2 regions of the Exiguobacterium sp. s91 genome follow, and region 2 is predicted to be linked to the other one. Evidence: predicted binding sites of a transcription regulator. Region 2 holds the regulator's gene; the other holds the start of a gene.
The links. Region 2 encodes Rex, which represses fermentation and respiration genes when NADH is low (regulators of the CRP and FNR family bind a similar motif). Its sites were predicted from a motif close to TTGTGAAATATTTCACAA; they were not measured.

Region 1: the regulator Rex is predicted to act here: its motif matches at 2,053-2,070, upstream of KNQ06_RS03860 (cytochrome ubiquinol oxidase subunit I).

Annotation. Positions count from the first base shown of each region.
Region 1 covers NZ_JACSMZ010000001.1:781,668-785,092, reverse strand. Annotated here, with positions in the region: gene KNQ06_RS03865 (cytochrome d ubiquinol oxidase subunit II) at 1-524, opposite strand, end outside; gene KNQ06_RS03860 (cytochrome ubiquinol oxidase subunit I) at 537-1,934, opposite strand; gene KNQ06_RS03855 (N-acetyldiaminopimelate deacetylase) at 2,169-3,281, opposite strand; gene KNQ06_RS03850 (transcriptional regulator CcpC) at 3,265-3,425, opposite strand, start outside.
Region 2 covers NZ_JACSMZ010000001.1:8,123-11,547, forward strand. Annotated here, with positions in the region: gene KNQ06_RS00080 (ATP-binding cassette domain-containing protein) at 1-1,475, opposite strand, end outside; gene KNQ06_RS00085 (redox-sensing transcriptional repressor Rex) at 1,643-2,302, shown strand; gene KNQ06_RS00090 (twin-arginine translocase TatA/TatE family subunit) at 2,302-2,499, shown strand; gene tatC (twin-arginine translocase subunit TatC) at 2,507-3,286, shown strand; tRNA gene KNQ06_RS00100 (tRNA-Ala) at 3,391-3,425, shown strand, end outside.

The sequences.
Region 1 (3,425 bases), 770 kb from region 2:
AGGACGGATACGATAGCGAGTGCTACGACCGACCAAGAGTAAAAGTTCGTAAATAATTTTGTTCCTAAAAACTCGACTGTTTCATTCGTTTTACGAATGAAACCACCTTGACTGATCGTCAATGTCGTTGACATCGCCGCCGGAATCAATAGACCAGTTGCTCCATATAAGAACGTATAGAACATGCTGTCGTTTGATCCATAATTGGCAAAAGCATAGAAGCTACCACGAATCGCAATCAATACGAGAACGATCGAGGCTGGCACGAGTAGTGCCGTACCGAAATAGTAAGCGGTATCCGGGAAGAACCCGACTAGTCCGACGAAGAAGAATACGAAGAAGACATTCGTTACCTCCCACACTGGTGAGAGATAACGAAGAATCAATCGATTCGTTAAATGATCCCGCTTCGTATATTTTGAATAAAAGGCGTAAAATCCAGCACCGAAGTCAATTGAGGCAACGATGAGATATCCGTACAGGAAAGTCCAGAGGACCGTAATTCCTAGTGTTTGAACGTCCAAATCGTTCCCTCCTTACTTGTTATCATCCACGAACATAGCTTCCCCACGTGCGTGGTGGTTTTCAGCAAGTTCTTGAAGTTCTTTTCCAACCGGGTTTTTCTTGAACATCCGTAATAATACGACTGTACAAATCGTACCGAGCATCAAGTACAAGGCACTGAATAGAATCAACATCGGACCGACGGCAGTTGATGTCGTCGCCGCATCTGCTGTCCGCATGATGCCGTAAAGTGTCCAAGGTTGGCGACCAATTTCAGCATACATCCAACCTGCTTCAATGGAAATCATCGCCAGAGGTCCACCGATGAAGACACCTCTTAAAATCCATTTGTTATAAGGATTTAATTTTTTCAAACGGAATGCCAAGATGAACAAGGCAGAGATGGCAGCCAAATACATACCAATCGAAACCATAATATCGAAGAAATAGTGAACGATCAGCGGTGCTTGATCTTCTTTTGCGAACTCATTTAGACCAATGACTTCTGTATCTGGAGCTCCACCCGCAAGGATCGAGAGTGCATATGGGATTTTGACGGCTCCCTTGATTTCATAACTACCGTCTTCTTGCTGATCAAGTATCCCACCAAAGATCAATTCTGCTTCACTTGTCGTTTCAAAATGCCATTCAGCAGCCGCGAGTTTCTCTGGCTGATATTTCGCCAAGTATTTCCCTGAGAAGTCCCCGACAAGTGCAGTCGAGAAGGCAAAAATCAATCCAGCCATAACCGTTAAGCGAAGTGCTTTTTTGTGATACGCTGTTTCCGCTGCTGAGAGTGTTTTTTTGCGGAGTAAGTGGAACGCCGCGATTGCCGCCAAGATGAAGGCGACTGTCAAATAAGCCGATACGATGACGTGTGTTGCTTTTGTAGGTGTTGCTGTATTGAACATTGCTTTTAATGGTTCAATTTGCGTTAGCGTTCCGTTGACTATCTTAAATCCTTCTGGTGAGTTCATGAAGGAGTTGACCGTCGTAATGAAGAATGCTGATGCTGTCGCACCGATGACGACTGGAATCCCGATCAACCAGTGTAACCATGGGTTTTTGAATCGATCCCATGTATACAGGTAAATACCGAGGAAAATCGCTTCAAAGAAGAATGCGAATGTTTCCATGAACAGTGGTAATGCGATCGTTTGACCAGCCACTTGCATGAGTGACGGCCAAAGTAGTGATAATTGCAATCCGATGGCCGTCCCTGTCACGACACCGACTGCGACGGTAACGACGTATCCACGCGTCCACCGTCTTGCTAATAAAATATAATCCGGATCTTTGCGTTTCAGACCGATGAATTCAGCTGCGAGTACCATGAGCGGTACCCCGACACCAATCGTCGCGAATATAATGTGAAACGCTAATGTGAGCCCTGTCAACAATCGACTGAGCAATACGGGATCATTGAACATGTATATAGCCCCCTCTTCCTAAAACATACTTCTCTATATGGTCTATAACCGTATCATAGAGAACATAACCCTTTATGTCTGTTTATAATGTTTGATGTAACAAATTGTTCACATGTGCACGTGATTTTTTTCACAAAATGTTCGAAAACTCCTATTCTTACATATATAAAAAGCTTTCCCATTCTTGATTTCGAAAGGGAAAGCTTAATGTCCTTCATTATTTCATAAAACTTTTTAAACATATTCTCGGAAATAATGATCGAGTAAATCAATCACAAATGGAATCGCGGATTCATCCGGATTCAAGGTTGGTTGGTGAAGTCCAGATGTCGGATTGTCGACTCCGAGCCAAAACATCATCCCTGGAATTTCCTTCAACATGAATCCGAAGTCTTCTCCTGTCATAGCTGCATCACATTCAATGTAGTTCGCATTCATCTTGACGAATGATGAAAATTTATCAACGATGTGTCGGTCATTGACGACCTCGTAATAACGATTTCCGAATTGTAGATCAATCTTGACGCCAAAGGAAGCTTCGATTCCTCGAATGATGTCACGAACGCGTTGTTCCAGTTTTTCCATGTCTTCTCCATTGAGTGCGCGCATCGTACCGTCAAGAACAGCTCTACCGGCGATGACGTTTTCCCGAATCCCGGCATCGACCTTTCCGATCGTAATGACGCTACAGTTCATCGGATTGATGGATCGACTGACGATTGTTTGCAATTGCATGATTAAGGCTGCTTGCGCAACGACCGTATCAATCGTCAAATGAGGAAAGGCCGCGTGACCACTTTGACCATAGATCGTGATATGGACTTCTCGAGCACTCGCGAACAAGACGCCGGGACGGCTCGCAATCGTACCGACTGGATATTCCGGTGCGACGTGAAGACCATACATCTCACTTGGACGATATTTTTCAAACAACGGACTTTTAATCATCGGTTCTGCCCCGCCCGGACCTTCTTCCGCTGGTTGGAATAAAAAGACGACATCATCCATGACCGGCAATTCAATGATTCGTTTCATCAATCCCAACGCAATCGACGTGTGCATATCGTGACCACAGGCATGCATGAAGCCTGGATGTTCCGAACAAAATGGAAGACCTGTCGCTTCTTCGATCGGTAACCCATCAATGTCTGCCCGGTATCCAATCGTCCGATTTCCAGTCAATCCTTTCACTCGAACGAAAACACCCGTTTCAAACGTGTCATACGTGACACGATCTGGTGGATAAGCACGAATTTGTTCCAATATAAAAGCTTGCGTCTTAAATTCCTTGAACCCTGGTTCTGGTATTTTATGAAGCGCGCGCCGCATTTCAATGGCGTATTCCATCTGACTGACTTCCTCCTTCTTCTTTTACGATGTCCCAAAATGCTTGAACTTGTTTTAGTTCAAGCATCGATTCCGTAGACAAAATCCATGTATCTCGCTTTAATACTTTTCCAGATGAGGTCTTCAACGGAAGTTGCATGACTT
Region 2 (3,425 bases):
TAGTCGACGAGGGCGTTTTCAAGGACCATCTTCGAATCCAGATCCAAGTGGTTCGTCGGCTCATCGAGGACAAGGACGTTCGTCTTCCGGAGTTTCAGTTTCGCGAGCGCGAGACGTCCGCGTTCGCCACCGGATAACTCATGGACGATCTTGAAAACATCGTCACCGCTAAACAAGAATTGCCCGAGGACAGACCGGACTTCTTGTTCACGCATCAGTGGCCATTCGTTCCAAATCTCATCAATGACACGGTTCCGATCATTGAGTTCCGCCTGCTCTTGATCGTAATATCCGATCGAGACGCCGGTTCCGAAACGGAAATCACCGAAGAGGGGGCGTAAGCGACCGACGAGGACTTTTAAGAGCGTCGACTTCCCGATTCCATTCGGTCCGACGAGTGCCAGTGATTCACCGCGTTGCAAGCGGAAGGTGATGTCTTTTGAGACAGCTTCTTCGTAACCGATCGCCAATTGATTGACTTGAAGAACGTCATTCCCGCTCTGTTTTTCAATCGGGAAGGACAGGACCGTGCTACGCTCATCCCCATCTGGTCGGTCGAGCCGGTCGACCTTCTCGAGCCGCTTCCGGACACTTTGGGCACGTTTTGTCGTCGTCGCCCGGGCGATGTTCCGTTGAATGAAGTCCTGCATCTTCGCGATCTCTTCTTGCTGCTGTTCAAACTGCTTCATTTCCTGATCGTATAAGGCCGCTTTTTGCTCCAAGTACTTCGTATAGTTCCCCGTGAACTTACGACAGACATTGCGCGACAGTTCGTAGACGACATTGACGACTTGGTCGAGGAAGTACCGGTCGTGCGAGACGATCAGGACGGCACCACGATAACCACCGAGGTAGCTTTCAAGCCAAGCAAGCGTATCGATATCGAGGTGGTTGGTCGGCTCATCGAGAATGAGGAGCTCTGGTGCTTGCAGGAGCATCTTTGCTAAGGCAAGCCGTGTCCGTTGACCACCGGATAATGTCTGAATCCGGCGCGAGTAATCATCCGGATAAAAGCGCATGCCGTGCAAAACGGAGCGGATATTCGCTTCGAACTGATAACCACCGGCTTCTGAGAAGTCGTGTTGCGCTTGATCGTACGTCTTCAAGAGACGATCGTAAGCGACCGGGTCGTTCAAGATATGCTCCATGCCCATTTCGATTTCCATCCGGCGCAGTGTTCGTTCTTGTTCCTGGAGATGTTCGAAGACGGTCAGCATCTCGTTCCAGATCGTCTCATTCGATTCGAGACCACTGTCTTGCGCGAGATAACCGATTTTGACATCCTTGCCTTTCATGATGTCGCCCGAGTCATGACTGAGTTCACCAGCGATGATTTTGAGCAAGGTCGATTTACCGGCACCGTTTCGTCCGACGAGCGCAATCCGATCTCGCTCTTGTACTTCCAGTTTGATATTTTCTAAAATCGGCTCGACGCCGAATGATTTCGAGAGTTGATTGACTTGTAAGAGTATCATTTCCATCCATCCTTCCACCCTTTAGTCTATCACGAACAAAAGCGCAAGGTCCTGCGGAATATATTATTTGTGACTCTATGTGAAGTGGTTTACAATCAAGGAGAGTAGAAAGCTTTTTGCAAAGATTTGGGTGCCACGATGGATGTGGCCGAAGGGGGAACTGCAGGATGAATGGACCAGACACAAAAATTCCACAAGCGACAGCAAAACGGTTGCCGCTATATTATCGCTTCATCCAAAGTTTATACAATTCAGGCAAGCTCCGCGTCTCTTCTGCTGAGTTAAGCGAGGCGGTGAAGGTTGATTCAGCAACGATTCGTCGCGATTTTTCCTACTTTGGGGCATTAGGGAAGAAGGGGTATGGGTATAACGTTCAACATCTCTTAACGTTTTTCCGCAAAACCTTGAATCAAGATGAGGTGACGAATGTTGCCTTAATCGGGGTCGGTCATCTCGGAACAGCGTTTGCAAATTATAACTTTTTAAAGAATAATAGTACTCGGATAGTCGTTGCGTTTGATGCGGACGAAGAGAAGGTCGGAACAACGACGCATGACGTTCCAATCTATCATGTTTCGGACATGAAAGAACAAATCGAAGCGAATCAGGTCGATGTTGCCATCTTGACGGTTCCATCGCAGTTCGCACAGTCAGTAGCGGATGAGTTAGTCGAGTATGGTGTGACAGGCATCCTGAACTTTACGCCAGCGCGGTTGAACGTGCCAGCGAGCGTCCGGGTCCATCACATCGATTTATCGATCGAGTTGCAGTCGTTAGTTTATTTCATGAAGCATTATTCGCAATCAGCTGAAGGAGTGAAATCATAATGGAAAACCTTATCCCGCTCACACTAGGTATCGGACCAGCGAGCATCGGATTAATCGCGGTCGTCGCGTTGATCATCTTCGGACCGAAGAAGTTACCAGAATTCGGACGCGCTGCGGGTCAGACATTGAAAGAGTTCAAGAATGCCACGAACGGCATCATGGACGACGATAAAAAGGACGAACCGAAAGAGAAGTGATTGAATCATGACGGTTGATCAAGAGCAAAGCATGACGTCGCACCTTGACGAACTGCGCAAGCGGATCGTCTGGTCGCTTATCATCGTCGTCGTCCTGTTCGCTGTCGCATTTCCGCTCGTCCGACCGCTCGTTCGCTTCTTGCAAGCGGACTTAAAAGAGCTCGGCATCGGTTTGAATGCCTTCAACGTCGCCGATCCTTTAATGTTGTATTTGAATCTTGCGTTCATCATTGCGCTGATTTTAGCGTCACCGTTCTGGATGTATCAACTCTGGGCATTCGTCCGACCAGGACTTTATGACAAGGAGCAAAAAGCGACATTGACGTATATTCCGGTCATCTTCTTTCTATTTTTGGCTGGCGTAGCCTTCTCGTATTTCTGGTTGCTTCCCTTCTTGCTTGAAGTCTCAACAGATCTCGGGAAAGAGCTCGGAATCGAACAAGTCATTGGAGTCGAGAACTACTTCAGTTTCTTAATCCGATTGACGATGCCGTTCGGTCTTCTGTTCCAATTGCCGGTCGTGACGATGTTCCTGACGCGTCTTGGTCTCGTGACGCCATATTTCATGCGAAAGAATCGGAAATATGCGTACTTTGTGCTGTTCGTCGTTGCGGCATTGATCGCACCGCCGGATGTGACGTCACACTTGATGATCTCGGTGCCATTGTTCGTTCTCTATGAGATCAGCATCTTGATTTCTGCGCGGACGTACAAAAAGGTCTTGATCCTCGAGCAACAGGCAGAGCTTGAACGACAGGCGGACTTGATGCGTGAATTGAATAAATGAATCGTGAATTCCTTCCGACGATTTTGGAAGGGATTCTTTTTTATGAAAGCGTTCTTTTTATATTGATAAAGCAGTTAGTGATGCGTATACTAAAGATAATTCATGGGGGCTTAGCTCAGCTGGGAGAGCGTTTGGCTGG